2 linked regions of the Bosea vaviloviae genome follow. The protein of the gene in region 2 interacts with the protein of the main gene of each other region in a pairwise test. Links are inferred from orthologs where the notes say so. Each region holds a gene or a part of one and is shown on either strand. Other genes may lie near its edges.

Region 1 (16,095 bases), 2.2 Mb from region 2 along the record:
ATGGCCGTATCGCGGGCGCGGCGGAGGGTGGCGAGATCACGCTGTTCAAATCGGTCGGCGTCTCCTTGGAGGATCTGGCTGCCGCCGTGGCCGTCTGGGAAGCCTCTGCACAAGCCTGATCTACACCAGTGCCCAAACCTGATTTGTCAGCGGGGCGGCGCCGTCAGACCCGTACGGGCACGCCGCCGATCGCACCGAGCAGCCACAAGATCACGGCGATGACCAGCACGAGGCCGAGCACGCCACCGAGGCCGGTGGTGCCATAGCTGCGATGGCCATAATAGCCTCCGCCGCCGAGCAGCAGCAGGAGCAGCAGGATGATGACGAGGGTGGACATCGGACATTCCCTTCCCTGATCGCGTGGTCGCATGGCGCGACGACCGAAAGTAGAAGGAGAACGTCAGCGGCGAGCCGCAAGTTCCGTGGACGGTGCGCCTATTCGACTTTGATCCCGACTTCCTTGATCAGGTCGCCTCATTTCTTCGGATCTGCCTGCAGCTAGCCTGTCCAGTTGCGGGCATTGACCTGTATTTTTTTGGCCGGCGGCCGTTGCTTTCTGAATGTCGCTTCGGCTTCCGCGGCGCGAGCCTCGAGAAGGGACTTCGGCATCGGCACAAGATCCCAGCGATAGTGATGGATCGCCTCGATGATCCGCTCGCGGCTTGTCAGATGGACCAGTCCAAATCTCACGCTGCGCTGATCGGGATCGCTTGCGAGCGGTTGGACGGTCAACACGGTTCGGTCGAACCGAATGGCTTCGATTCTATTCCAATCAATAGATCGACGACGAAACGAAAATACGCGGAGGTCGCTTGGCGAGCAGGTGATCAAGGGAACTCGAAAAATCACCGGGAAAACAATAAGCGCGATATAAAATACAGTCATCGCCAGCAGCATGACAGATAATGCCGTGCGTGCTTCAAGTGGCAGGCTGTCAAACCAGGCACCTCTGATGGTGCCGAATGGTTTGTCTATGCGCTTATGGGACCACCAAAATACGTGAAGGGCCAGTAATGACACTACAAGCGCCACCCCACCGCGCCAGTTCGCCCTCACCTTGATTTCGCTCCGAGGCTCCATCCCCTTAGTCGTTGCACGCGACGGTTGAGGAATGGTTATTCGGCCCTGATCCCGACCTCCTTGATCAGATCGCCCCATTTCTTCTGCTCGGACTGCACGAAGGCTGCGAGCTCCGCCGGGGTGTTGCCGACGGGTTCGGCCGCCAGCAGATCCATCTTGGCGCGGACGCCAGGATCCGCGATCGCGGTCTTGGTGTCGGCCTGGACCCTGTCGACGATCGCCTTGGGCGTCTTCGCCGGCGCGAACAGCGCAAACCAGGAGGAGACGTCGAAGCCAGGCACGACATCGGCGATCGGCGCGAATTCCTGAGCGGTCGGAGAGCGTTTCGCAGTGGTGACGCCGAAGCCGCGGATCGAGCCGGCCCGCGCCTGCGGCAGGGCCGAGGTGATGTTGTCGAACATCAGGTCGACGCGCCCGCCGATCAGGTCCTGGATCGCCTGGGACGAGCCGCGATAGGGCACATGCACCATCTTGGTGCCGGTCAGCTTCTGGAACAATTCACCGGCAAGATGGATCGAGGTACCGACGCCCGAGGAGGCATAGCTCAGCTTGCCGGGATTGGCCTTGGCGTAGGCGACGAGCTCGGCAGTGTCCTTGACCGGCAGCTCCTTGCTGACCACGAGCAGGTTCGGCACCATCGCGACCATGGTGATGGGGCTGAGGTCCTTGATCGGGTCGTAATTGACCTTGGCGTAGAGATAGGGGTTCGCGACGAGCCCGACCGAGCCGATCAGCAGCGTGTCGCCGTTCGGCTCGGACCGCGTCGCCGCGTCGACGCCGATATTGCCGCCCGCGCCCGGCCGGTTCTCGACGACGAGATTCGTGCTCCAGGCGTGGCCGAGCTTGTCGGCGACGAGCCGGCCGAGAATATCGGTCGCCCCGCCGGGCGGGAACGGTACGATGAGCTTGATTGTGCGGCCCTGCGGCCAGGCAGCCTGAGCGAAAGCCGCCTGCGGCAGGGCAAGACTGGCACTGAGCGCAGCAAGCATGCTGCGGCGGTCGATCGTGAAATCGGTCATGACAGTCAATCTCTCCCTGGGACCGTGCCGCGGGGCTTGAGGCCCGCTTGCTGCTTGCCGGTAGGCTGCCGCCTCGGTAGGGACTTGTCCACCGGCATTTGCGCCCACGCCTGGTCTTGACCTTTGGGGGGCAACGCGCCGATTCTCAGCTCATGCGCGCCCTGAACCGCCGAATCGCCGCCGTCTTCGTCCTGCTCTCGGGCATCGTCGTCCCGGCGCTCGCCCATGCGCAGGATACGGCTGATGAGGAGGCGCGGCGCCGCGCTGCCAATATCGCGGCCTTTCCCGACGCGGCGCGTGCGCTCTTCGGCCAGAAGACCGCGCCGGCGGATATGCGCGCCCGCGCCATCGGCTCCTATGCGCGCGGCTGCCTGGCGGGCGCGACCGCTTTGCCGGTCGATGGGCCGAGCTGGCAGGTGATGCGGCTCAATCGCAACCGCAACTGGGGCCATCCGATCCTGATCGACTATCTCGAAAAGCTCGCGCACGACGTGCCGAAGATCAATGGCTGGCCGGGAATCCTGGTCGGCGACATCTCGCAGCCGCGCGGCGGGCCGATGCTGACCGGCCATGCCTCGCACCAGATCGGCCTCGACGCCGATCTCTGGCTGACGCCGATGCCGAGGGAGCGGCTCGACCGCAGCGAGCGCGAGAACATGCCGGCCGTCAACATGGCCCGCGCCGACTGGCGCGACATCGATCCGAAGAACTGGACGCCGGCGCAGACCAAGCTGATCAAGACCGTCGCCAATGAGTCGCGCGTCGAGCGCATCTTCGTCAACCCGGCGCTGAAAGTGGCGCTCTGCCGCGAGGCCGGGAGCGATCGTGCCTGGCTCAACAAGGTCAGGCCGATGTGGGGCCACAACTACCATTTCCATGTCCGGATGGTCTGCCCGGCGGGAATGGAGGGGTGCCAGGGCCAGGAGCCGCCCAATTTCGGCGATGGCTGCGGCGAGGAGCTCTCGGGCTGGATCGAGCGCCAGCGCACCGCCTTCTTCGCGCCGAAGAAGCCGCGCACCGGCCCGGCGCCGAAGCCCAAGCCGCCAATGTCGCTCGACGCGCTGCCAGCCGAGTGCCGGCAGGTGCTGCTGTCGCGGTGACCGGCCTCTACCGTCATTGCGAGCGCAGCGAAGCAATCCAGAGCAGCGCGCGCGACGTCCCCTAGATTGCTCGCAATGACGTGGCGCGGTTAACTCGATGCCTGGTTTCAGCTACCGACGCTGCGTGCGACCAGAGCTATAGGCGAACGGATCGTTCTGCGGCGTGATCACGGGCTTGGCCTGCTCCATGCCTTCCTGGTCGAGCACACCGGTGCCCTCGTCGTCGCCGACGATCACCTCTTCCGTCGGCGGCACCGAACCCGGCAAGGTCAGCGGGCCGCGCTGTTCGCTCGGCAGCGGCTGAGGCCGGTAGCGCGACTGGTTGAGCGGTTCACTCGCGGGCTCCTCGATGAAGCGCCTTTGCGCGTCGAGGCTCTGGCCGCCGCGATTGGTCGCGACGGGATAGCCGCCCTGCACCGAGCCCGGCGGCCGCAATCCATCGCCTGGCTGGCGCAGCATTGGACCGCCGGCGATGAGTGCGCCGATCTCGTCGCGCTGCTGCCCGCGCTGCGCCGACTGATACGGACGCGCCGGATCCGGCGGCGGCAGATTGTAGTTCGGGGTGTATTTGATGACCGGGTTGCAGATGTGCCGACCCTTGGCATGCCGGGCCAGGTCGATATGGATATGGTCGTAGTGGAACACGTTCGAGCCCGGTCCGAGAACGGTCGAGAAGTTCTCGCAGGCGCCGACGAACACTTCGCGCAGGAAGTTCTGCTCCTCCGGCGAGCCGCGCCAGCCGTCCTTGACCGTGATGTTGCGCCCGTCATTGAGCCGGAAGGAGAACACGTCCAGCGCATTGCCATAGGCGTGTTCGGAGGTGCGGCTGGTGCCGGTGCCGTTGTTCATGGCGCGGCAGGAATAGGAGCCGGCGCGCATCTCGATGACCTGCGCGCCGAGAACGTTCTGGGCGGCCGGCTGGACGACTTCGGCGAGCCATTTGTCGGTGGTCGCGACGACGGGGCAGGCGAGCGTGGCAGAGCTCGTCAGCCCGATGCCGCCATTGGCGAAGGCGGCGACCTTCAGCGGCTTTTCCATGCCGCAGGTGCCGGGGCCGTCGATCGGCTTGCTGCGCAGGCTGACATAGGAGGAGAGCTGCACCTGGCGCGAGGCCAGGCACTCCGCTTCGGCCTGGTCGCGCCAGGCCGCACGCTGCGGCTTCTGGAATTTTCCGCAGCCGGCAAGGCCGGCGCCGATCACGCCAAGAGCGATGAGGGTGAGGTGAACGCGTCGCATGACCGATCAAATGCGACCCGTTTGGTGAACGGTTTCTCAACCGCCTGAGCCCGCGGCGCAACAGCCGGATTAACTTTGGCGCTGCGGTTAACGGGATCTTAAGGCGCCACTGAGGGCTGTCCCAAGGTCATCCCGCGCCTCGATCGCCTGGGGACGATGGAGAAAGACGTCGGCCATGGCGAGGGCTATGAACGGGCGATCGCCGCAGTCAGCCATGTCCGAAAGCAGGCTGGTGCGGCTGGCACGCCGCATGCGAGACAGCATGAAGTGTCCGGAGATCGTCAGCCATGACAGGCAAGGCCCGTTTCATCTTTCCCGTGCTCATGGCCGGCGTCATGGCCTTCCTGATGACGGCGCTGGTGACCTATCTCAATCTCGGCTTCCCGCCGGATTTCGTGGCGCATTGGCTGCACGCCTTCGTCATCGCCTGGCCTTGCGCGGCCGGCGCCGCCTTCCTCGCGATCCCGCTCGCACGGCGAGGGACGGCCCTCATCGTCAAGGTCATTGGAGAGTAGCATGCAGAGCTTGCGCGACATCCTGCGCCGGATTGCGGCGGGCGAGATCACGGCAGCCGGTGCGCTGGCGCTGAGCGCTGCGCGGATCGCCGAATCCGAGCCGTCCATCCAGGCCTTCGCCAGCCGCCCGGCCGAGCTCGTCGCGGGAGCGGGTCCGCTTGCCGGCATCGCCTGCGGGGTCAAGGACATTATCGACACAGCCGATCTGCCGACGCAGATGGGCTCGGTGATCTATGAGGGCTGGCGGCCGCGCTCCGACGCAGCCGTCGTGATGATGCTGAAGGCCACTGGTGCGACCGTCGCCGGCAAGACCCACACCACCGCCTTCGCCGCCAGTGATCCGGCGCCGACCCGCAATCCCCATGACCTCAGCGCGAGCCCCGGCGGGTCCTCGGCGGGTTCGGCTGCAGGGGTGGCGGCCGGCATGATCCCGCTCGCAATCGGCACGCAGACCGGCGGCTCGGTGATCCGGCCGAGCGCCTATTGCGGCGTGGCCGGCATCAAGCCGTCCTATGCGCTGCTGCCGACAGTCGGCGTGAAGCCGTTCTCCTGGTCGCTCGATACGCTGGGCCTGATGGCGGCAAGCGCCGATGATCTCGGCCTGGCGCTCGCCACGATTACGGGCCGGCCCGAACTGGACGCCGCCGCGGCGGAGTTGAAGGGCCTGCGCATCGGCGTGACCCGGCAGGATTTCGCCGGCGCGCCCGAGCAGGCTGCTGAGGCAGCGTTGCAACGCTTCTGCGAGATCGCGACCGGGGCTGGGGCGCAACTGGTCGATCTCGAAAGCCCGCAGGCCTTGTCGGAGGCCTTTCATGCCCATGTGCCGCTGCAGGGCTTTGAGGCGACGCAAGCCTTGGCCTGGGAATATGCCGAGCATCGCGAGCAGATCGCGCCGAAGCTGCGCGCCTATCTCGACGGCGCCCGCAGCGTCACGCCGGCGCAATATGACGAGGCGCGCCGGATCTCGCGGCGTGGCCGCGACGCGGCCCGCGCCTTCTTCGGCCAGGTCGATGTCGTGGTGAGCTATGCCGCCCCCGGCGAGGCGCCCGACACACTGGCCTCGACCGGCGATGCCCGCTTCAACCGGCTCTGGACCCTGCTCGGCGTGCCATGCCTGACGATCCCGGTGATGCGCGGCCCGCGCGGTCTGCCGGTCGGGATTCAGGTCATAGCTGGATTTGGCGCCGATGATCGTGTCATCGCAGTGGCGAAGGCGCTGGAAACGCGTGTTGAACCAATCCGCTAACCGAAACTGTCCCCAAAATAATTCAATGCTTTAATCAAATTTTAGCCATACTCTTGGCTGCGCCCCCTTCTCGTCACCTTGCTGCCCCCTTGCAGCCTTCGCCAGTTCTGCTAGCCTCGCGACAGGTCAATGACACAGGAGGATGTGATGAGCCTCACGCTACGTCTCGACCGTTTGGTCATGGGTGCGGCCTTCATTTTCATGATGGCAATCGTGCTGGGAGCGTTCTGACAGACGTCAGTCTCGAGTCGAATGGACCACAAGAGCCTTTGACGAGCGCCGCCGGGGAAACTCCTGGCGGCGCTTTCGTTTTGGGGCTTTGATTATGCATCGGCATGCCCCGAAAACCGGTTCCCACTTTTCGGGCCGATACTCTAGCTTTCCGGGCAGGGGTTCTCGGTGACCTCCCAGGACATCATGTTGATGACCCGGCCACAGGCGGCCAATCGCCGTCCTTGCGTCGTCCTGATGCAGGCGATGGCGCCTTCGGCGATCTTGCGGCCCTCGCTCCAGCAGTAGCAGAGCGGTTCGGGCGACTGCGCCAGACGCGGCGGATCGACAGGTATGGCGCGGTCTTGGACTCGGTCTTGGGCCCGGGCCGACGCGCCGAGCAGGAGCAACAGGGCCAAAGCCGCAAGCCAAGGCTGCGGCAGCGCCGGAACCAGTCCCGATGAGATCCTGCGCATGGCTCGATCCCTCCGCTGCCGGCCAAGCCGGTCAAGCAAACCGAAACTAGCACGTCTCCAGATGGCTCTCAAATGCTTTGCCGGAGAGAACTACGACTTTAGTCGTAGATACTTGGCGAGATCGGTCTTGTAACCGCTGTGATGGCCGACCATATTGACGGCAAGAGAGCCCGAGGGGGGCTCCGGGAGGAACCATGTCTCTGATTTTGCTCGCCCGGCGCGGCCGGGCCATCGCTTTTCTCGCTGGTGCACTGCTGATCGTCCCCATGGTCGCCGAGGCGCGGCCTGGCGGTGGCAAGAGCTCCGGCAGCCGCGGCTCGCGCACCGAATCCGCGCCGGCTCGAACGGATACTGCCCCCAACGGGGCGCAGCCCTTCCAGCGCAGCGCGACGCCGTCGCCTGCCGCTCCGATGGCGGGCGCTGCCGCCGGCGCCGCCGCCCAGGCGGCCCGGCCTTCGATGGCGCGCAACCTGATGATGGGCCTCGGCGCCGGCCTGCTCGGCGCGGGCCTGTTCGGCATGCTGTCGGGCTCCGGCTTCTTCAGCGGCCTGGCATCGCTCGCCGGCATCTTCGGCTTCCTGATGCAGATCGCATTGATCGGCGGCCTGATCTGGCTGGCTCTGCGCTTCTTCCGTCGCCGTTCCGAGCCGCAGCTCGCCGGCGCCGGCGCGCCGCTGCCGCGCGAGGCCTACCAGCCGCAGGCCCAGAACCAGGCCGCCCGCATGGGTATGATGGGCGGCGGTTCCGCCGCGCCGCAGACCCAGCCGATCCAGCTGACGGGCGAGGATTTCAGCGCCTTCGAGCGCCTGCTGACGGAGGTCAACGCGGCCTATTCCAATGAGGACGAGGCCGGCCTGCGCCAGCACGTCACGCCGGAGATGTTCGGCTATTTCGACGAGGATCTCTCGGGCAACGCCAAAAAGGGCCTTGTCGACCGCGTCTCCGAGGTCAAGCTGCTGAAGGGCGACCTCGCGGAAGCCTGGCGCGAGGGCGATGCCGACTACGCCACGGTCGCGATGCGCTTCAGCCTGATCAACGCGCTGTATGAGCGCGCCAGCGGCAAGGTCGTCGATGGCAACGCCACCGTTCCCCAGGAGGTCACCGAACACTGGACCTTCCTGCGCACGCGGGGCGGCGCCTGGAAGCTCTCGGGGATCCAGGCCGCAGCCTGATCCAGCGATACTGAATGACATGACGGCCGGGGCAACCCGGCCGTTTTTTGTTGGACCCGGGTTTTGGGTGTCGCACCTGCCGGATTCGTCCTATAGGCGGGCGGATAGGCCAACCTGCTTTCCGGAGTTCTTCTCATGAGCGACATGCGTCTTGTCGTCGTCGGCGCCGCCGGGCGCATGGGCCGGATGCTGATCAAAGCGATCCATGAGACGCCGGGCTGTGTCCTGTCGGCTGCGGTCGAGCGGCCGGGTTCTGGTGTGGTCGGGCAGGATGCCGGCGTGCTCGCCGGCCTGCCGGCCTGCGGCATCGACGTGACCGATGAGGCCCTGCCGGCCTTCGTCGAGGCCGAGGGCGTACTTGATTTCACGACGCCTGACTCCACGGTCTCCTTCGCTGCCCTCGCCGCGCAGGCGCGCATCGCCCATATCGTCGGCACCACCGGGTTGGAGCCGCAGCACCTGGCGAAGCTGGAGGCTGCCGCCCGCCATGCCGCCATCATCCGCTCCGGCAATATGAGCCTCGGCGTCAATCTGCTGGCCGGCCTCGTACGCAAGGTCGCGGCCACGCTCGGCACGGATTGGGACATCGAGATCGTCGAGATGCACCACCGCATGAAGGTCGATGCGCCCTCGGGCACGGCCGTGATGCTGGGCGAGGCGGCGGCAGAGGGCCGGGCGGTCGATCTGGCTGATGCCCGCGTCGCCGTGCGCGACGGCCACACCGGCGCGCGGCAGCCCGGCACGGTCGGTTTCGCGGCGCTGCGCGGCGGCACCGTGGTTGGCGACCACAAGGTGATCTTCGCGGGGACCGGCGAGCGGCTGGAGCTCTCCCACATCGCGGAGGACCGCAGTCTCTTCGCACAGGGCGCGGTCAAGGCCGCGCTCTGGGGCAGGGGCCGCAAGCCCGGACTCTATTCCATGGCCGATGTGCTCGGGCTCGACAGTCTCTGAGCGTCCGGGAATGACGCAACTGGGCATGACGCGCCTCGCGATCGCGCCCGGCGTAATCCATTGGCCAGGCTACCTCCCGGCCGAGGCGCAGGCCGCGCTCGTCGCCGATCTGCGCGAGGTGGCGCGGCAGGCGCCGTTCTTCTCCCCGCGCATGCCCAGGACCGGAAAACCCTTCTCGGTGCGGATGACCAATTGCGGCTCGCTCGGCTGGGTCTCCGATGAGCGCGGCTACCGCTACCAGCCGCTCCATCCCGAGACGGGCCTGGCCTGGCCGCCGATGCCGGCGCTGCTGACGCAGGCCTGGCGGGAGCTTGCGGATTATCCGCATCCGCCCGAGGCCTGCCTGGTCAATTTCTATGAGGCGAGCGCCAAGATGGGCTTGCATCAGGACCGCGACGAGCAGGATTTCGAGGCGCCGGTGCTGTCATTGTCGCTGGGCGACACCGCCATGTTCCGCATCGGCGGCACGGAGCGGGGCGGCAAGACGGTGTCGCTGAAGCTTGCCTCGGGCGATGTCTTGCTGTTCGGCGGGGAGGCCAGGCTCGCCTATCACGGCATCGACCGCATCCTGGCGGGCTCGTCGAGCCTGTTGCCGCAGGGCGGGCGGATCAATCTGACATTGCGGCGTGTGACGAGAGCGTTTTCGAGCGAAGTGGATACCGGTTCGCGTGAAGAAAACGCGTTAAAACAATGAGGCCGGAGTGACTCATCAGGACGATCCCGAGCCCGGCAGGTTCGGGAACGACCAGCCGAACAGGATCGACCCAGCCCGCAGGCCGAAGGTGGTCGCGAGGCCGACGAGCATGACGATGACCGGTTCGATCACCAGGCTCGACAGAAGCGCGGTCATCGCTGCCCCCGCGGCTGCGGCCGTGACGTAGAAATCGCGGCTCCACAGCACCATCGGCCGGTCGCCGGCCAGGATGTCGCGCAGGATGCCGCCGAAGGAGGCGGTCATCGCGCCGAGCGCGATCGCTGACAGGGAGGAGACGCCGACATCGAGCGCCTTCAGCGTGCCGGCAACGGCGAAGAGCGCAAGCCCGGCCGAGTCGGCCCAGATCAGCAGGCGCTTGCCGGCCCAGCCATCGAGCATGCCGGGCTTCAGATAAGCGATGGCCCAGGCGCCAAGCGCGACGCCCGAGCAGACGAGAACATCGCTGGGATCGCGCACCCAGAAGACGAGGCGCCCGAGCAGGAGATCGCGCAGCGTGCCGCCGCCGACGCCGGTCACCGTCGCGAGCAGGATGAAGCCGAACGGGTCCATGCCCTTGCGGGTCGCGACCAGCGCGCCAGTCAATGCAAAGACGGCGACGCCGGCGGTTTCGAGCACGTCTCAGTGGCCGGACGGAGTGCTGCCGGAGGTGTCCGGGGTCGAGGGTTCCTGCGGCTTGGGCGCGCCGGCCGAGACGCCGACCAGGGCCGGCCGCAGCACGCGCTCGCCGATCTTGTAGCCTGACTGCACGACCTTGGAGACCATGCCCTTGGGCGTTTCGGCATCGGGCGCCTCGAACATCGCCTGATGCAGGTTGGGATCGAACTTCTCCCCCTGCGGATCGATCTTGCGCACGCCGTGGCGCTCCAGCGTCTTCAGCAGGTCGCGCTCGGTCAGCTCGACGCCTTCAATCAGCGCTGCCAGAGCCGCTTCGGCTCCGCTGCGCGCGGCTTCGGGCACGCTCTCCAGCGCACGGCGCAGATTGTCGGCCGAGGCCAGCATATCGCGGGCGAAGCTCGTTACCGCATAGGCCTTGGCGTCGGAGATCTCACGCTCGGTGCGCCGGCGCAAATTCTCCATGTCGGCCAGTGTGCGCAGCAGCTTGTCCTTGAAGTCGTCGCGCTCGGATTCCAGCCGGGCGAGATCGGCCTCGGCATTGGAGGCGGCTTCATTGGCCAGTTCCTCGCTGGTCGCGGTGTCGATCTCGGGCTCTTCTTTCGCAGGCTTCTGCGTCATGGCGTCATCCAATTCCAAATAGATCGCAATTCCAGGCGGATCGGGGGCCGGCGCAGGCGAAGGGCGCAACGGCGTTCCGGGCCGATATCGGGCTTGTTGCCTGCGAAATCAAGCGCGCACGGGTGCCTTGGCCTTGGCTGCGGCCGGCTTGTCGTGATCGAAGGCGAAGACGTCGAGCAGCGCTCTGCGGATGGCGAGCTGGCGCGCGGTCGAGACGATCTTCGCCGTCGTCAGGTCGGTGACGTAGAACACGTCGACCGCCTTCTCGCCGAAAGTGGCGATATGGGCCGAGGCGATGTTGAGGTTGAGCTTCCCGATCGCAGTGGTCAGGTCGTAGAGCAAGCCGGGCCGGTCGAGCCCCGAGACCTCGAGCACGGTGTGGCGGGCCGAGAGCACATTGTCGATGATGACCTCGGGCGCGAGCTGGAAGGTCTGGCCGCGCGGCGGCGGGGCGCGGCGCTGCGCCACCAGATCCGCGATCTTGATCTCCCCCTTCAGCGCGCGCTCGATCGCGGCCGCGATCCGCTCGGCCCGGCGCAGTTCGTCGTCGTCCCGGTCGAAGGCGCGCGAGACCGAGATCGTGTCGAGCACGAGCCCGTCGGTGGTGGTGAAGATCTGCGCGTCGACGATGTTGCCGCCGGCCGCCGCGCAGGCTCCGGTGACGATCGCCAGCAGGCGCGGATGGTCGGGCGCCAGGATGGTGAGCTCGGTGATGCCGCGGAACTGGTCGGTCTCGACGGCGGTCGCTGTGGTGCGGCCCTCGCTCTCCGCCTGCCTGAGAAAGCGGGCGTGCTTCTCCTGGCGGGCGAGCTCGGTCTTGATCCAGTAGGGTGGATAATGGCGGGCGAGATAGGCGTTGCGCTCGGTCTCGGGCCAATCGGCGAGCTGTTCCTTCAGCGCATCCTGCTTCTTCTCGACGCGGGCCTTGCGCTCGATCGCGGAATAGCCGCCGGCGAGCACGATCTCGGTCTCATAATAGAGCGTGCGCAGGAGCTGGCCCTTCCAGCCGTTCCAGACGCCGGGGCCGACCGCCTTGATGTCGGCGACGGTGAGGATGAGCAAGAGCTTCAACCGCTCCAGCGTCTGCACCGTCGCGGCAAAGGTCTCGATCGTCTTGGGGTCGCCGAGGTCGCGGCTCTGGGCGACGGTCGACATGTCGAGATGGTGTTCGACCAGCCAGGCGACTGTTTCGGTCTGTGCCTCGCTCAGGCCCAGCCGGGGGCCGAGCTTGCGGGCGATCTTGGCGCCGGCGATCGAGTGGTCCTCGAGCCGGCCCTTGGCGATGTCGTGCAGGAACAGCGCGACATAGAGCGCGCGACGATTGGCGAGGTTCGGCATGATCTCGTTGGCGAGCGGATGCTCGATTTCGAGAACGCCGGCATCGATTTCCGCCAAGACGCCGATCGAACGGATCAGGTGCTCGTCGACCGTATAGTGGTGATACATGTTGAACTGCATCATCGCGACGATGCGGCCGAAATCCGGGATGAAGCGCCCCAGCAGCCCCGACTCGTTCATCCGCCGCAGCACCGGCTCCGGCGAGCGCCGCCCGGTCAGGATCTCCAGGAAGATGCGGTTGGCTTCGGGATCGTGGCGCAATTGCGCCGTGACCAGGCGCAGCGACTGCGTCACCAGCCGGCTGGTGTCGGGGTGGATGGCGATGTCGTCGCGACTGGCGATCTCGTAGAGCCGCAGCAGGTTGACCGGATCGCGCCGGAAGGCGTCGTCGTCGATCACGTTGAGGCGCTGGCTCTTCAGCGTGAAATCGGGATGGCCGAGTGCGCGCACGCGTTTGCGCTTGGCAAACGAGCCGAGCAGGCGCGAGAGCGAGGCGCGCGGCTTCTGCTGGCGCGCCTCCAGCGCCGCACAGACGATGGCGGTCAGGTCGCCGACATCCTTGGCGACGAGGAAATAGGCCTTCATGAAACGCTCGACCGGCGCCTGGCCGCTGCGCCCGGCATAGCCGATCGCGGCGGCGACCTGGCGCTGGAGGTCGAAGGACAGGCGCTCCTCGGCCCGGCCGGTGATGAAATGCATCCAGCAGCGCACGCGCCAGAGGAACTCCTCCGAACGCTGGAACATCACGAGTTCCTTGCGGTCGAACAGGCCGGCTGCGACCAGTTCGCTGACATCATCGACGCGATAGGCGTATTTCGCGATCCAGAACAAGGTGTTGAGGTCGCGCAGGCCGCCCTTGCCGTCCTTGACGTTGGGCTCGACCAGATAGCGCGAGGTGCCGGCGCGGCGCACCCGCGTCTCGCGCTCGGCGAGCTTGGCCTCGGTGAAGGCGGGCGCCGTGCCCTCCATCACCTCGGCCCCGAAGCGGCGCACCATCTCGTCGAAGAGCGACCTGTCCCCGATGAGGAAGCGCGCTTCGAGCAGCGCAGTCCGGATCGTCATGTCGGCGCGCGCCTCGCGCATGCAGTCATCGATCGAGCGCACGGAGTGGCCGACCTTCAGCTTCAGGTCCCAGAGCGGGTAGAGCATCGCCTCGACCACGCTCTCGCCCCAAGCGGTCTGCTTGTGCGGGAACAGGAACAGCAGGTCGACATCGGAGCCCGGCGCGAGCGTGCCACGGCCATAGCCGCCGACCGCGACGACGGCGATGCGCTCGGATTGCGACGGGTTGACCGCTTGGTAGAAATGCTCGCTCGCTGCGATATGCAGGCAGGCGACGATCCCGTCCATCGTCTCGGAGATGCGCTCGGCGCAGGCGAGGCCGTTGCGTGGGCCGGCGAGCAGATCCTTGGCCGAGGCGTGGCCTTCATCGAGCACGCGGCGCAGATGCGCCACCAGCGCCTGGCGCATCTCGGTGGTCGAGGGGTTGCCCAATCGGGCGATGAGTTTCGCGACGGCCTGGGCGGGGTTCTCCAGCACCTCGGCGAGCGCGAGGCGCGGCTGATCGGCGACGGACGACACGGCGGCTCACCCTCGATTCCGGGCCATGCGGCCTCGGCCCATTCCGCTCGTTAACATGCCGGCGGGATTCGCAAAGCAGATAAATTACACATTACGAGTACGTGTAATTTACAATTCAACATCGCCGGATGTCGTGTTTGACAAACAGAACGCGTGGACCTAAAAGACGGATACGCGCCGATTTGAGCCAGCAGCTTGCGGGCGCGAAATAAGTGCAGCTAAAGCGTCGGGGCCAAGGGCAGGCTTGCGAGTCGGTCCCGATCCCTGCGCGTCATCGCAACAAGGGATCGATCATGAGCATCATCACACGCCGCCGCGCCATCGCCGGTTTCGTCGCCACCTCGCTTGCCCTGGGCGCCACATCCGTCTTCGCGCAGGCCCCCAAGGAAATCCGCATCGACTACGCGACCTATAACCCCGTCAGCCTCGTGCTGAAGGAGCGCGGCATCCTCGAAAAAGCGCTCGCCCCCGAGGGCATCGCCGTGCGCTGGGTTCAGTCGGCCGGCTCCAACAAGGCGCTCGAATTCCTCAATGCCGGTTCGCTCGATTTCGGCTCGACCGCCGGCGCGGCAGCCCTGATCGGAAAGATCAACGGCAACCCGATCAAGTCGATCTATGTCTATTCGCGCCCGGAATGGACGGCCCTGGTCACCGGCGCCAAGAGCGAGATCACCAAGGTCGCCGACCTCAAGGGCAAGCGCGTTGCCGTGACGCGGGGCACCGACCCGCATATCTTCCTGGTCAGGGCGCTGGCCGAGGCCAAGCTGACCGAGAAGGACGTCAAGCTCGTCCTGCTGCAGCATGCCGATGGCCGCCTCGCTCTGGAGCGCGGCGATGTCGACGCCTGGGCAGGACTTGACCCGCTGATGGCGGCGGCCGAGGTCGAGAGCGGCGCAAAACTCTTCCACCGCAAGGCTGAGGACAACACCTGGGGCATCCTCAATGTCCGCGAGGCCTTCGCCAGGGAAAACCCGGCCCTCGTGCGCAAGGTCATTGCCGCCTATGAGGAGGCGCGCACCTATGCGCTCGCCAATCCGGCCGAGCTGAAGAAGACGCTGGTCGACTACACCAAGCTCTCCGACGTCGTGATCGAGCGCCAGCTCACCCGCACCGAGCTGACGCATTCCAGCATCGGCCAGGCGCAAGCCGATACGATCATCGCTGCCGGCCTCGCCCTGAAGGAAGCCGGCGTGCTGCCCGCGACGACCGACATCAAAGCGGCCGTCGACGATCTGCTCGACCGGCGCTTCGCCGCGACGAACTGAGGCGGTCGAGGCGCGATGAGCCCGCTGGAGATCGCGGCCGCGACGCAGGCGAAAACCCCGGGCTCGCCCGGCGCCAGCTCTCGTCGCCCCGGCTCTCGTCGCCTCGGTCTCGCCGGCTGGCTGCTGCCGATCGCGCTCGCCGCGCTCTGGGAGCTTCTGGTCCGGGCCGGCATCGCCAATGGCCGGCTGATGCCGCCGCCCAGCGTGGTCGGGCGGACGCTCTGGGGCCTGGCGGCCTCGGGTGAGCTCCTGACCCATGTCACGGCGACGCTCTGGCGCGTCGCCGCCGGCTTCGGGCTGGGAGCGGGCGTCGCCACGGTTCTGGGTGCATTGACGGGGGCTCTACCCGTCGCGCGCGGCTTGCTCGACCCGACGCTTCAGGCGCTGCGCGCGATCCCCTCGATTGCCTGGGTGCCGCTGTTCATCCTGTGGTTCGGCATTTTCGAGGCCTCGAAGGTCGCGCTGATCGCGGTCGGCGTGTTCTTCCCGGTCTATCTCGGGGTGGCGGCCGCGATCCAGGGCATCGATCGCAAGATCGTCGAGGTCGGTCGCGTCTTCCGGCTCGGCCGGCTCGCCATGGTCCGGCGCGTCCTGCTGCCGGCGATCCTGCCGGCCTGGTTCACCTCGCTGCGCTCGGGCCTCGGCCTCGGCTTCATGTTCGTGGTCGCAGCCGAGATCATGGGCGCGAGCGAAGGCCTCGGCTACCTGCTCGTGGACGGCCAGCAGCTCGGCCGCCCCGACACCATCATCGCGGCCATCATCAGCTTCGCCGTACTCGGCAAGCTGGCCGACGGGCTGCTGCTCGCCATTACGCGGCCCTTCCTCGCCTGGCAGGATCTCGGCCGCGACACGCTCTGAAAGGCATCCCCGATGCTGAGCTTCGAGACCCTCTCGAAAACCTATGCCGACGGCACGCGTGCCTTGTCGGCGATCTCCGCCAGCGTGGCGGCGGGCGAGA
Region 2 (12,304 bases):
ACGGTCGGGATCTTCTTCAACTCGCGCGGCGGCAGGTCGTAGAGGTCCTTGTCCATCGCCGGGCCCGGATCGATCTTGTTGATGATGCCGTCAAGACCGGCCATCAGCATCGCGGCAAAGGCGAGATAGGGGTTCGCCATCGGATCGGGGAAGCGGACCTCGACGCGCTTGGCCTTGGGCGAGGTCGTCCACGGAATACGGCAGGAGGCCGAGCGGTTGCGCGCGGAATAGGCGAGCAGAACCGGGGCTTCATAGCCCGGGACGAGGCGCTTATAGGAGTTGGTCGAGGGGTTGGTGAAGGCGTTCAGGGACTTGGCGTGCTTGATGATGCCGCCGATGTACCAGAGGCACTCCTGCGACAGGTCGGCATACTTGTTGCCGGCCATGATGGGCTTGCCGCCCTTCCAGATCGACTGGTGGACATGCATGCCCGAGCCGTTGTCGCCATAGATCGGCTTCGGCATGAAGGTCGCGGTCTTGCCGTAGCTCTGCGCGACGTTGTGGATCGCATACTTATAGACCTGCATGGTGTCGGCCATGTGGGTCAGGGTGTCGAACTTCAGGCCGAGCTCGTGCTGGGCCGAGGCGACCTCGTGGTGGTGCTTCTCGACCTTGGCGCCCATGGCCGCCATGGCTGCCAGCATTTCGCCGCGCATGTCCTGCGCCGAATCCTGCGGCGGAACGGGGAAGTAGCCGCCCTTGGTGGCGATGCGGTGGCCGAGATTGCCGCCTTCATAGTCGGTCATGCCGTTGATCGGCAGTTCGACGTTGTCGAGCTTGAAGCCGGTATTGTACGGGTCGGCGGAGATCTTGACGTCGTCGAAGACGAAGAACTCGGCCTCGGGGCCGACATAGATGGTGTCGCCGATGCCGGTCGACTTCAGATAGGCCTCGGCCTTCTTGGCGATGCCGCGCGGGTCGCGGTTATAGGGCTCGCCGGTGGCGGGCTCGAGCACGTCGCAGGTGATGACCATGGTCGCGGCGGAGAAGAACGGGTCCATGACGGCCGTCGTCGGATCCGGCATCAGCAGCATGTCGGACTCGTTGATGGCCTTCCAGCCGGCGATCGAGGACCCGTCGAACATCGTGCCCTCGGCGAAGATGTCCTCATCGATCATCGTGATGTCGAACGTCACATGCTGCCACTTGCCGCGCGGGTCGGTGAAGCGGAAGTCGACATACTTGACGTCGTTGTCCTTGATCGCCTTGAGGACATCCTTGGCGCTCTTCATCTCAGCATTCCTCTTGAAAGCAGTTTCTCAACATTGACTGATCCGCGGTGTGTCCAAAACCACCGGGACGCAGAACCTTCGGGTCGGGATTGAAGCCCTTAGATAGCGTCCGCGCCGGTCTCTCCGGTGCGGATGCGGATCGCCCCCTCCACCGTCGATACAAAAATCTTGCCATCGCCGATGCGGCCCGTCTGGGCCGCCTTCTTGATGGCTTCGATGGCGGCCTCGACCATCTCGTCGGCGAGCACGATCTCGATCTTCACCTTGGGGAGAAAATCGACGACGTATTCGGCGCCGCGATAGAGCTCGGTATGGCCCTTCTGGCGCCCGAAGCCCTTGGCCTCCAAAACGGTGATGCCCTGCAGGCCGACCTCCTGAAGCGCCTCTTTCACCTCGTCCAATTTGAACGGCTTGATGATCGCCTCGATCTTCTTCATGCGCCGACCGGCCTCCCTCGCGCGTGATCAGACCTGGACTTCCCTCCAGGCTTGCGAACCGCCTGCTCGCCGCCGAGAACAGCAAAGGTTCCGTCAGTCACGGCCCCAGCGTCTCGTCAGGCGAGCGAAACACCCGCTCTTCTTGCTCATAGCATCGGCGTATGCCCCCCGCCACGTGGAAGAAAGCCTCCCGACGCCTGATGATAGGGCAAAAAATAGCACATAAATTGATCATTTGCTTAATTTAAGAGCAATCACCTTTGCGCCACTCCGTGCTTGCCGGAGATGAGCGGCTTCTGGATGATGGCTTCGTGGATAGAGCTGACAAAACCGGGCTGGCGCTGCTGAACGTGGCCGATATGGCTGCGGCCGATCGCGCAACGATCGCGGCCGGCACGCCGGGTCTCGCGCTGATGGAGCGGGCAGGGCGGGCGGTCGCCGATGCGGTCAGCCGGCGCGCTCGTCCCGGCGACGGCGTGCTTGTTCTCTGCGGCCCGGGAAACAATGGCGGCGACGGCTTCGTCGCGGCGCGCCTGCTGCGCGAGCGCGGCTTTGGCGTCACCGTCGCGCTGGCCGGCGAACGCTCGGCCCTGACGGGCGATGCCGCTGCCATGGCCGCGCGCTGGACCGGGGCGATCGCGCCGATCGCGACCGTCGTGCCGCACGATCACGCCTTGATCGTCGACGCGCTTTATGGCGCAGGGCTCAACCGGCCCCTGGTCGGAGATATTGCCGGGCTCGTCTCAGCAACCAATACGGCGGACAGGCCGGTGATCGCTGTCGATGTGCCCAGCGGGCTGTCGGGCGATAGCGGCCGGGCCGAGGGGGCAGTCGTGCAGGCCGACGAGACCGTGACCTTCTTTCGGCTGAAGCCCGGCCATCTGCTCGAGCCCGGGCGTGGGCTGTGCGGGGTCGTCACGCTCGCTCAGATCGGCCTGAGTGCGGAGACCGTCTTCGGCGCGGGCGGATTGCGGCCTGCCATGTTCCGCAACGGCCCCGCCTTGTGGCGCGAACTCTGGCCGAGGCATCGACGCGATACCCATAAATACCGCCGCGGCGCCGTTCTCGTCGTGGCTGGTGGGCTCGCAGGCGTCGGCGCGCCACGGCTCGGCGCGCGGGCGGCGCTGCGCATCGGCGCCGGCCTTGTCACGGTTGCTTGCCGTCCCGAAGCCCTGGCGGCTCATGCCGCGCGCGGGCCCGACGCCTTGATGCAGAGGCCGATCGCGACGGAGGCCACGCTTCAGGCCCTGCTCGACGACCAGCGTCTTGGCGCCGTCCTGATCGGGCCGGCTCTGGGGCTCGATGCCGAGGCGAGGGCTGCCGTGATGGCAGTGTTGCGCGCCGATATTCCGGCGGTGTTCGATGCCGATGCATTGACGCTGCTCGCCTCGCGGCCGGGATGGTTGCGCCAGCGCGGCAAGTCTCGCCTGCTCAAGTCTCGCCTGCTCAAGCCTTGCGTGCTGACGCCGCATGAAGGCGAGTTCGCGCGCCTGTTCGGCGATAACGAGCGAATCGTCGCGCAGGCATCAAAGCTGGAACGGGCGAGGCTGGCCGCTGCTGCCTCGGGCGCGGTCGTCGTGCTGAAGGGGCCCGATACCGTGATCGCCGATCCCGATGGCAGGACGGCGATCAACGCGACCGGCTCCTGGGCGCTGGCGACGGCAGGGTCGGGCGATGTGCTCGGCGGCCTCATCGCCGGATTGCTGGCGCAAGGCATGCTGGCTTTCGAGGCGGCCTGCGCGGCGGTCTGGCTGCACGGCAAGGCGGGCGAGGCGCTCGGTCCGGGCCTGATCGCCGACGATCTGCCGGAGGCGATCCCGCCTCTGGTCGCGCCTGCCTTGGCTGATGATAATGATGCCTGAAGGGCCTCAAGCCTTCAGGCCCACCCTCCGAGGAAGGCGGGCCTGCTCAGCTATTTCCTGATCATCAGGCAGGATAAAACCCGATGCCGGTCAGTCCCTAGGTTCGGTCAGGTACCGGCATAGGTGACGGCCGGCGCAGCATTGAGCTGATCCTTGGTCAGCTTGATCTTGCCATGGTCGGGATACATCGCCGGAGCCTTGGGCGCAGGCGGTGCCGAGGCGATGCCGCCGCCGGCTGCTCCAGAGCCCGAGCCACCGCTCGGGGCCGGTGCGGGTGTCGCCGCGACCATGGGCTGGTCACTCCAGCTTACCTGCTCAAAAGGAATGGCGACGTCCTTGGAGCCGATGCCGAGGAAACCGCCGACGCCGACGGTAATCATCTCGACCTTACCGGTCTTGTCGAACAGTACTTCCGTTACGCCCCCGACCTTCTTGTCATCGGGGCCGTAGATATTGACGCCGATCAATTTCGAGGCGCGCCACTTCCCCTGGCCGGCGAGATTCTGCTCCGGAGCCTTAGTGCTACTGTCGGACGCGGCCGGCGCGGAAGTGGAGGGCGACGGCGCGCTCGGGCTCGGAGCACTGGTCTGCGCAATGGCGGTCGCCGCGAGCATGGCGAAGCCGATGGACGTCAGAGCGATACGACGCTTGAACATGTGAGCCTCCTGTCAGTAACCGCAAGTAGCGGCACGCAGGAGCAACGCGCAGGCAGCGCATTTGTTCAGGGCGCAGGCAGATGAATTTGTTTTTCCTGGCGGAGACGCGCCTGAATTCGGCTTCTGCGCGCCGGCAACCGCGTGTTGCAGGCGCGAAATCATCCCGATGCGATTCGATTGCCCATATTTTGCCTCAATTCCGATCCGCCGAGAACGCCTATGTCATATGTGATTTGAGCCGCGCCAGCGGAGACTATGCGCTCTTGGCGAGCATCTTTGGCGAGCATCCTGTGGAGCAGATGGCCCTGCAATCTCAGTTGAGCGGGCTGCACTCCATTCGCACCCGCTGGCCGGGCTGCGCGAATGTCTGGCAGGACACTGCGGTCGGCAGGGGTGCCGGGGTCTCTGTGGCCGAGGCTGGAATGAGCTTTGGCTGGGGCGCGACTGGCCTTGGTGTGGCGAGGCGTGTTGGAACGGGCTGTGGTTTGCTCGGTTGCAGAATTTTGGTCGATGGCGTGGTTATCGGCTGAGGCTCTGTCGCCGGCACCGTTTCCACGCGAGCGATCTGAGGCTGCTGCGGCCTCTCTTCCTCTTTGGGCCTCTCTTGCACCTTGGTCTCTTGCACCTTGGGTTGCCAAGGCCGCCAGGCGCTCAATTGCGTGAAGGCCTCCATGGTCGGCTTGGTGATCGATTCCGCTGCCGGAATCGTTTGTCCCATGCATCCCGCCAGAGCCAGACTCGTCAGGCACGCCGCAGTTGCGCGGCAATTGATGGTCATCATCGTCGCCCCTTCCTGCTATATCTCCCCGCCGCTGTAGCGAGGTGTCGCCCCAATCGACGACATGCGTGTGTAAATCTGTGGAATTCGGCGTTGCGTGTCAATTTTCCCGGCTTGGCTCAGTGGATAGAAGCGCAGAAACCCTCATACCACGAGGCGTTAGCGCGGGTTCCGCGAGATTCTCAACCTTGGAAACCTGTTTCCCAGCGCCCGAGCGGGAGGCCGTTTGCGCCTTCAATCACAACGTTGCTGAAGGTGCTGGTGAGCGGGGAGGGGATCGAACCCTCGACCACATGATTAAAAGTCACGTGCTCTACCACTGAGCTACCCGCCCTCACCGGTGCGCTGACATAGGCAGGCGTCGCGCGCGGGTCAACATTGTTCGTAAGGCCGCTTCTGTGGCAGAAGCGCGCCGGAGGTTCGCGATGTTCGTTTTGCCCAGGTCCGCCGCAGCAGGAGCCGCCGGTCTCGATGCCGTTCGGGATTGATCCGACGATGGCTGCTGCGCCTGGAGCGCGACGCCAGGTCTGGCTGGCCTGGACGATGGCGTTTCTGGTTTCGGCGCTCGTGCTGGGCGGGGTGTTGTTCGGATTCGTCGTGGCGCTCGATCCGTTTGGGTTGCGGGTGCGGGCCGGCGTGCCGGCGCGGCCGCTCATGGATCTCAACCAGCGCTATATGTATCCGCAGCTCGTGCGCTCGGGTGCGTTCGATTCGGGGGTCTTCGGCACCTCGACGATGCGCTTGCTCGATCCTGCGATTCTATCGCGCTCGATCGGCGGGCGCTTCGCCAATCTCGCGATGAATGCAGCCACGCCCTGGGAGCAGGTGCAAATGGCTGACCTGTTTGCGCGCACCGTTGCTGCGCCGAAAGCCGTGATCTGGGGGCTCGACCTGACCTGGTGCGAAGGCGACGCGACCACGCCGGCCAAACGCCTGACGCCACGACCGTTTCCGCCCTGGCTCTATGATGGCGCAAGCTGGGCCGACGCACTGAGGCAGCTGAACCTGACGACGCTCGAGATCTCGGCGCGGTTGCTCGCGCACAGGCTCGGTTACCTGCCTGCGCGTATCCGTGGAGACGGCTATGAGGTCTTCACGCCACCCGAGGCCAGCTATGATCTGGCGCGGGCGCGAAGCCATCTTTATGCCGACAATCACGGTTTTGCGCCGGATTTGACGCCGCTGTCGCCGCCTGCGCCCGTCAGTGAAGCCGAGCGTCTGGGCTGGCGCTTTCCGGCCCTGGCCTGGCTCGACCAGGCCTTGTCCTCGTTTCCCGCCGAGACCTCGAAGCTGATCGTGCTGCCGCCGACGCATGTCGCCGCGCAGCCGCGCGAAGGCTCTGTCGCGGCGCAGCGCTACAGCGCTTGCAAGGCCGCCTTGCGTGGGCTCGCGGCGCGCCAGGGCGCGACCATCGTCGATTATGCGCATGGCTCGGCAGTGACTGAGGTCGACGAGAATTACTGGGACCCCTTGCATTTCAGGCTGCCGATCGCTCGGCGCGTCGAGGCCGATCTGGCAGCCGTCTCGCATGGCGAGGCTCCTGCGCCCGATGGCGTCGCCCGGCTCGTGCGGCCTTCGCGTTAACCCGCCGGAAACCAACCCGGCCTAGCCTGCCGGAATGGTTATTCGTCGCGGTGTCAGATCCGTCCTCGTCACGCTCGCGCTCTACCTCGTCTCGGGCGCGGTGGTGAGCTATTTCCTGTTCCACGCCCAGCATGGCACGCGTGGGCTGGAAGCGCGCGACACCTTGCAGGGAACGTTGCGCGAGATGGAGACCGAGCTCGCCGCCCTGACCGTCGAGCGCAAGAGCTGGGAACAGCGCCTGTCGCTGGTGCGTGACGAGGCGGTCGATCGCGACCTGCTCGAAGAGATGGCGCGCAACACGCTTGGTCGCATTCACAAGAATGACGTCATCCTGATGGGGCGTTGAGCGCCGCGGATGCCGGCAAATAGTCCCCGGCACACCGATTAACTGGATTCCAGTTAATTATGGAAAGTGCTGCAATTACAATGGTTTAACAAATGCTGCAGTGCGAGATGGCTCTCTCGCCAAGGGTTTTGCGATCCTCTACAACCAAGGTCGAATGACCCTGGAGGACCGCTGATGGCCGTTGCCGCGCGTAAGACAAAAGCTCCCGCTCAATCCAAGGCCGCCGCGAAGACGGCGACCAAGACGGGCTCCGCCAAGACTGGAGCCGACAAGGGGGCGTCCAAGGCGCTCAGCAACATGCCGACCTTCGACAAGGCAGAGGAGCTTCACGCCTATCGCGAGATGCTGCTGATCCGCCGCTTCGAGGAAAAGGCCGGCCAGATGTACGGCATGGGCCTGATCGGCGGCTTCTGCCACCTCTATATCGGGCAGGAAGCCGTCGTCATCGGCATGCAGATGGCCTCCAAGGATGGCGATCAGGTCATCACCGGCTATCGCGACCACGGCCATATGCTGGCATGCGGCATGGAATCGCGCGGCGTGATGGCGGAGTTGACCGGGCGCCAGGGCGGCTATTCCCGCGGCAAGGGCGGCTCGATGCATATGTTCTCCCGCGAGAAGAACTTTTATGGCGGGCACGGCATCGTCGGCGCGCAGGTCTCGCTCGGCACCGGCCTGGGATTCGCCAACTGGTATCGCAATGACGGGCGGGTCTCGTTCGCCTATTTCGGTGACGGTGCGGCCAATCAGGGCCAGGTCTATGAGAGCTTCAACATGGCCCAGCTCTGGAAGCTGCCGGTCGTGTATGTGATCGAGAACAACCGTTACGCCATGGGCACCTCGGTCAGCCGCGCCTCGGCGCAGACCGATTTCTCGCGGCGCGGCCTCTCCTTCGGCATCCCCGGCGAGCAGGTCGACGGCATGGATGTGCGCGCCGTGCGCGCCGCCGCCGAGCGCGCCATCGAGCACGCCCGCTCCGGCCAGGGGCCCTATATCCTGGAAATGCAGACCTATCGCTATCGCGGTCATTCGATGTCCGACCCGGCGAAGTACCGCTCCAAGGACGAGGTCCAGCGCATGCGCGAGGAGCACGATCCGATCGAGCAGGTGAGGGGCCGTCTGACCCGCGACTTCAAGGTGAGCGAGGACGAGCTCAAGGCGATCGACGCCAAAGTCCGCGAGATCGTCAACGACGCGGCGGAATTCGCGACGCACGATCCCGAGCCCGATGTCTCTGAGCTCTGGACCGACATCACGCTGGAGACGGCGCGCGCCTGAGCGGCGCGCCCGCTTCCGCAGGCCTTGCGGCCTTAATCCCAATCCCCGCGTCTTTCAGAAATCCGGGTGCGTTCATGCCGATCGACATTCTCATGCCTGCTCTTTCGCCGACGATGGAGCAGGGCAAGCTCTCCAAATGGCTGAAAGCCGAAGGCGATACGGTCAAGGCCGGCGACATTATCGCCGAGATCGAGACCGACAAGGCGACCATGGAGGTCGAGGCCGTCGATGAAGGCATCCTGGCCAAGATCCTGATCGCCGACGGCACCGACAATGTCGCGGTCAACACGCCGATCGGCGTGATTGCGGCCGAGGGCGAGGATGTCAGCGCGGCGAGCAAGCCGGCAGCCGCCAAGCCGGCTGAGAAGCCGGCCGAGCCGGAAGCCAAGGCCGAGCCCACGCCAGCAGCCTCCGCGCCGCCAAGCGTCCCGGCTCAGGCGAAGTCCTATGACGCGTCCTCCGAATTTCCGGCAGGCGCCGAGGTCGCGACCATCACGGTGCGCGAAGCCTTGCGCGACGCCATGGCCGAGGAAATGCGCCGCGACGGTGATGTCTTCGTCATGGGCGAGGAGGTCGCGGAATATCAGGGCGCTTACAAGGTCACCCAGGGGCTGCTGCAGGAATTCGGCGCCAAGCGCGTCATCGATACGCCGATCACCGAGCACGGCTTCGCCGGTATCGGCGTTGGCGCGGCGCTGACCGGCCTGAAGCCGATCGTCGAGTTCATGACCTTCAACTTCGCCATGCAGGCGATCGACCATATCATCAACTCCGCCGCCAAGACGCTCTACATGTCGGGCGGCCAGATGGGTTGTCCGATCGTCTTCCGCGGCCCCAACGGCGCTGCGGCGCGCGTCGGCGCGCAGCACAGCCACGACTACGCCGCCTGGTATTCCAATGTGCCGGGCCTGAAGGTCGTCGTTCCCTACAGCGCCTCGGATGCCAAGGGCCTGCTCAAGAGCGCCATTCGCGATCCGAACCCGGTCATCTTCCTCGAGAACGAGATCCTCTACGGCCGGACCTTCGAGGTTCCCAAGAGCGATGATTTCCTGGTCCCCATCGGCAAGGCCAAGATCGTGCGTCCGGGCACGGACGTCACGATCGTCTCCTTCGGCATAGGCATGACCTACGCGCTGGGTGCGGCCGAAGCGCTCGCCAAGGAGGGCATCGAGGCCGAAGTCATCGATCTGCGCACGATCCGGCCGATGGACATCGAGACGGTCATCGCCTCCGTGCAGAAGACCAATCGCTGCGTCGCGGTCGAGGAGGGGTTCCCGCAGTCGGGCGTCACCGCCGAGATCGGCATGCGCATCATGGAGGCGGCGTTCGACTATCTCGACGCGCCGGTCGCCCGCGTCACCGGCAAGGACGTGCCGATGCCTTACGCGGCGAACCTCGAGAAGCTCGCCTTGCCGAATATCGGCGAGGTCGTCGCTGCGGCCAAAGCCGTTTGCTACCGCTGAGAAGGGGCTGACCGATGCCAACCAACATCCTGATGCCCGCGCTCTCTCCCACCATGGAGAAGGGCAATCTCGCCAAATGGCTGAAGAAGGAAGGCGACACGATCAAGTCCGGCGACATCATCGCCGAGATCGAGACCGACAAGGCGACCATGGAGGTCGAGGCCGTCGATGAAGGCATCCTGGCCAAGATCCTGGTGCCGGACGGCACGGCCGATGTCGCCGTTAACGAGATCATCGGCGTGATCGCTGCCGAGGGAGAGGATGTGAAGGCGGCTGCCGCTCCGGCCAAGGCCGAGGCTCCCAAGGCCGAGGCTGCGCCCAAGGCGGCGGCGCCCGCCCCAGCCGTCGCGAGCGAGGCTCCCAAGGCTGAAGCTGCTCCCAAGGCTGCCGCTCCTGTGGCCTCGGCCAGCGGCGAGCGCGCCTTCGCCTCGCCGCTCGCCAAGCGTCTGGCCAAGGAAGCGGGCCTCGACCTCGGAAAGATTCAGGGCTCGGGCCCGCATGGCCGCATCGTCGAGAAGGACATCGAGGCTGCGAAGGCCGGCGGAGCCGCCAAGGCCGCGCCGTCCGCTGCTCCCGCGGCCGCGCCCAAGCCGGCTGCAGCGCCGCTCGCCGCCGGCATGTCCGACGAGGCGGTCAAGAAGCTGTTCGCGCCGGGTTCCTACGAGGAAGTGCCGCATGACGGCATGCGCAAGACGATTGCGCGCCGCCTGCTCGAATCCAAGCAGACGATCCCGCATTTCTATCTGACGATCGATTGCGAGCTCGACGCGCTGCTCAAGCTGCGTGCGGAACTCAATGCCGCCGCGCCCGAGAAGGACGGCAAGCCGGCCTACAAGCTCTCGGTCAACGACCTCGTGATCAAGGCATTGGCGCTTTCGCTGCGCGCGGTGCCAGAGGCTAATGTGAGCTGGACCGAGAACACCATGCTCAAGCACAAGCATGCCGATGTCGGCGTCGCGGTCTCGATCCCGGGCGGTCTGATCACGCCGGTGATCAGGGACGCCTGCCACAAGACGCTCTCGCAGATCTCCAACGAGATGAAAGACCTGGCAGCCCGCGCCAAGAACCGCAAGCTGAAGCCCGAGGAGTATCAGGGCGGCACCACGGCGGTCTCGAACCTCGGCATGTTCGGCGTCAAGGACTTCGCCGCGATCGTCAATCCGCCGCATGCGACGATCCTGGCGGTCGGCGCCGGCGAGCAGCGCGCTGTCGTCAAGGGCGGACAGCTCGCGGTCGCGACCGTGATGTCGGTGACGCTCTCGACCGACCACCGCGCCGTCGATGGCGCGCTCGGGGCCGAACTGATGCAGGCGTTCAAGGGCTATATCGAGAAGCCCATGGCGATGCTGGTTTGATGGGAGCCTGACCATGGCTGACTACGACGTCATCATCATCGGCTCCGGCCCCGGCGGCTATGTCGCCGCCATCCGTGCGGCGCAGCTCGGCTTCAAGACGGCGATCGTCGAGCGCGAGCATCTTGCCGGTATCTGCTCGAACTGGGGCTGCATCCCGACCAAGGCGCTGCTGCGCTCAGCCGAGATCCTGCATTACGGCCAGCACGCCAAGGATTACGGGCTGAAGCTGGAAGGCACGTTCACGGCCGATCTCGCTGCCGTGGTGGCGCGTTCGCGCGGCATTGCGGCGCGGATGAACAACGGCGTCCAGTTCCTGATGAAGAAGAACAAGGTCGATGTGATCTGGGGTGAGGCAAAGCTCACCAAGCCCGGCACGATCGCGGTCGCGCCGACGAAGAAGCCTGCCATGCAGCCGCAGGTGCCGCCGCCCAAGGGGGCCAAGGGCGAGGGCACCTACACTGCCGACCATATCGTCATCGCGACCGGCGCGCGGCCACGCGCTCTGCCCGGCATCGAGCCCGACGGCAAGCTGATCTGGACCTATTTCGAGTCGATGGTGCCGGCGAAAATGCCGAAATCGCTGCTCGTGATGGGCTCGGGCGCGATCGGCATCGAATTCGCCTCGTTCTACCGGACGATGGGCGTCGAGGTCACGGTCGTCGAGGTGATGCCCCAGGTCGTGCCGATCGAAGATGCCGAGATCGGCGCCTTCGCGCGCAAAGCCTTCGAGAAGCAGGGCATGAAGATCCTGACCGGGGCCAAGGTCACCAAGGTCGAGAAGGGCGCCGACAGTGTCACGGCCCATATCGAGGACGAGAAGGGCGGCAAGCAGACCATCACCGCAGATCGGATGATCTCGGCCGTCGGCGTCGTCGGCAATATCGAGAATCTGGGCCTGGAAGCACTCGGCGTGAAGACCGATCGCGGCTGCATCGTCATCGATGATTTCTGCCGCACCAATGTGAAGGGCGTCTACGCGATCGGCGATGTCGCCGGGCCGCCGATGCTGGCGCATAAGGCCGAGCATGAGGCGGTGATTTGCGTCGAGGCGATCAAGGGGCTGCATCCGCATGCGATGGACAAGCTGATGATCCCGGGCTGCACCTATTGCCATCCGCAGATCGCCAGCGTCGGCCTGACCGAAGCCAAGGCGAAGGCAGCCGGCTACGAGCTCAAGGTCGGGCGCTTCCCCTTCGTCGCCAACGGCAAGGCGGTGGCGCTGGGCGAGGATAGCGGACTGGTCAAGACGATCTTCGACGCCAAGACCGGCAAGCTCCTCGGCGCCCATATGGTCGGCGCTGAAGTGACCGAAC

Evidence for each region.
Region 1: the proteins of BHK69_RS19430 (region 2) and BHK69_RS09480 interact in binary tests that used the Escherichia coli proteins (3 or more experiments, as listed by UniProt). The link is inferred for Bosea vaviloviae from one-to-one orthologs.

The regions. Positions count from the first base shown.
Region 1 is NZ_CP017147.1:2,010,792-2,026,886, forward strand. Bases 10,862-14,140 are described here. They hold BHK69_RS09480 ([protein-PII] uridylyltransferase), read right to left. Parts: upstream 13,828-14,140; coding sequence 11,062-13,827; downstream 10,862-11,061. Other genes in these bases: grpE (nucleotide exchange factor GrpE), read right to left, coding at 10,862-10,953. Also shown: lhpI (bifunctional Delta(1)-pyrroline-2-carboxylate/Delta(1)-piperideine-2-carboxylate reductase), read left to right, coding at 1-119; BHK69_RS09415 (DUF3309 family protein), read right to left, coding at 164-337; BHK69_RS31900 (hypothetical protein), read right to left, coding at 499-1,020; BHK69_RS09425 (Bug family tripartite tricarboxylate transporter substrate binding protein), read right to left, coding at 1,116-2,099; mepA (penicillin-insensitive murein endopeptidase), read left to right, coding at 2,252-3,199; BHK69_RS09435 (extensin-like domain-containing protein), read right to left, coding at 3,311-4,435; BHK69_RS09440 (DUF2798 domain-containing protein), read left to right, coding at 4,723-4,950; BHK69_RS09445 (amidase), read left to right, coding at 4,952-6,196; BHK69_RS09450 (hypothetical protein), read right to left, coding at 6,571-6,882; BHK69_RS09455 (Tim44 domain-containing protein), read left to right, coding at 7,077-8,054; dapB (4-hydroxy-tetrahydrodipicolinate reductase), read left to right, coding at 8,199-9,005; BHK69_RS09465 (alpha-ketoglutarate-dependent dioxygenase AlkB family protein), read left to right, coding at 9,016-9,699; BHK69_RS09470 (trimeric intracellular cation channel family protein), read right to left, coding at 9,715-10,335; more of grpE, read right to left, coding at 10,339-10,861; BHK69_RS09485 (aliphatic sulfonate ABC transporter substrate-binding protein), read left to right, coding at 14,166-15,137; BHK69_RS09490 (ABC transporter permease), read left to right, coding at 15,153-15,995; BHK69_RS09495 (ABC transporter ATP-binding protein), read left to right, coding at 16,008-16,095.
Region 2 is NZ_CP017147.1:4,251,092-4,263,395, forward strand. Bases 1-2,751 are described here. They hold BHK69_RS19430 (P-II family nitrogen regulator), read right to left. Parts: upstream 1,670-2,751; coding sequence 1,331-1,669; downstream 1-1,330. Other genes in these bases: glnA (type I glutamate--ammonia ligase), read right to left, coding at 1-1,232; BHK69_RS19435 (NAD(P)H-hydrate dehydratase), read left to right, coding at 2,029-2,751. In the rest of the region: more of BHK69_RS19435, read left to right, coding at 2,752-3,531; BHK69_RS19440 (PRC-barrel domain-containing protein), read right to left, coding at 3,639-4,187; BHK69_RS19445 (hypothetical protein), read left to right, coding at 4,268-4,717; BHK69_RS19455 (hypothetical protein), read left to right, coding at 5,461-6,549; BHK69_RS19460 (FtsB family cell division protein), read left to right, coding at 6,584-6,895; pdhA (pyruvate dehydrogenase (acetyl-transferring) E1 component subunit alpha), read left to right, coding at 7,193-8,173; BHK69_RS19470 (pyruvate dehydrogenase complex E1 component subunit beta), read left to right, coding at 8,248-9,636; BHK69_RS19475 (pyruvate dehydrogenase complex dihydrolipoamide acetyltransferase), read left to right, coding at 9,651-10,991; lpdA (dihydrolipoyl dehydrogenase), read left to right, coding at 11,005-12,304. UniProt on the Escherichia coli protein: P-II indirectly controls the transcription of the glutamine synthetase gene (glnA). P-II prevents NR-II-catalyzed conversion of NR-I to NR-I-phosphate, the transcriptional activator of GlnA. When P-II is uridylylated to P-II-UMP, these events are reversed.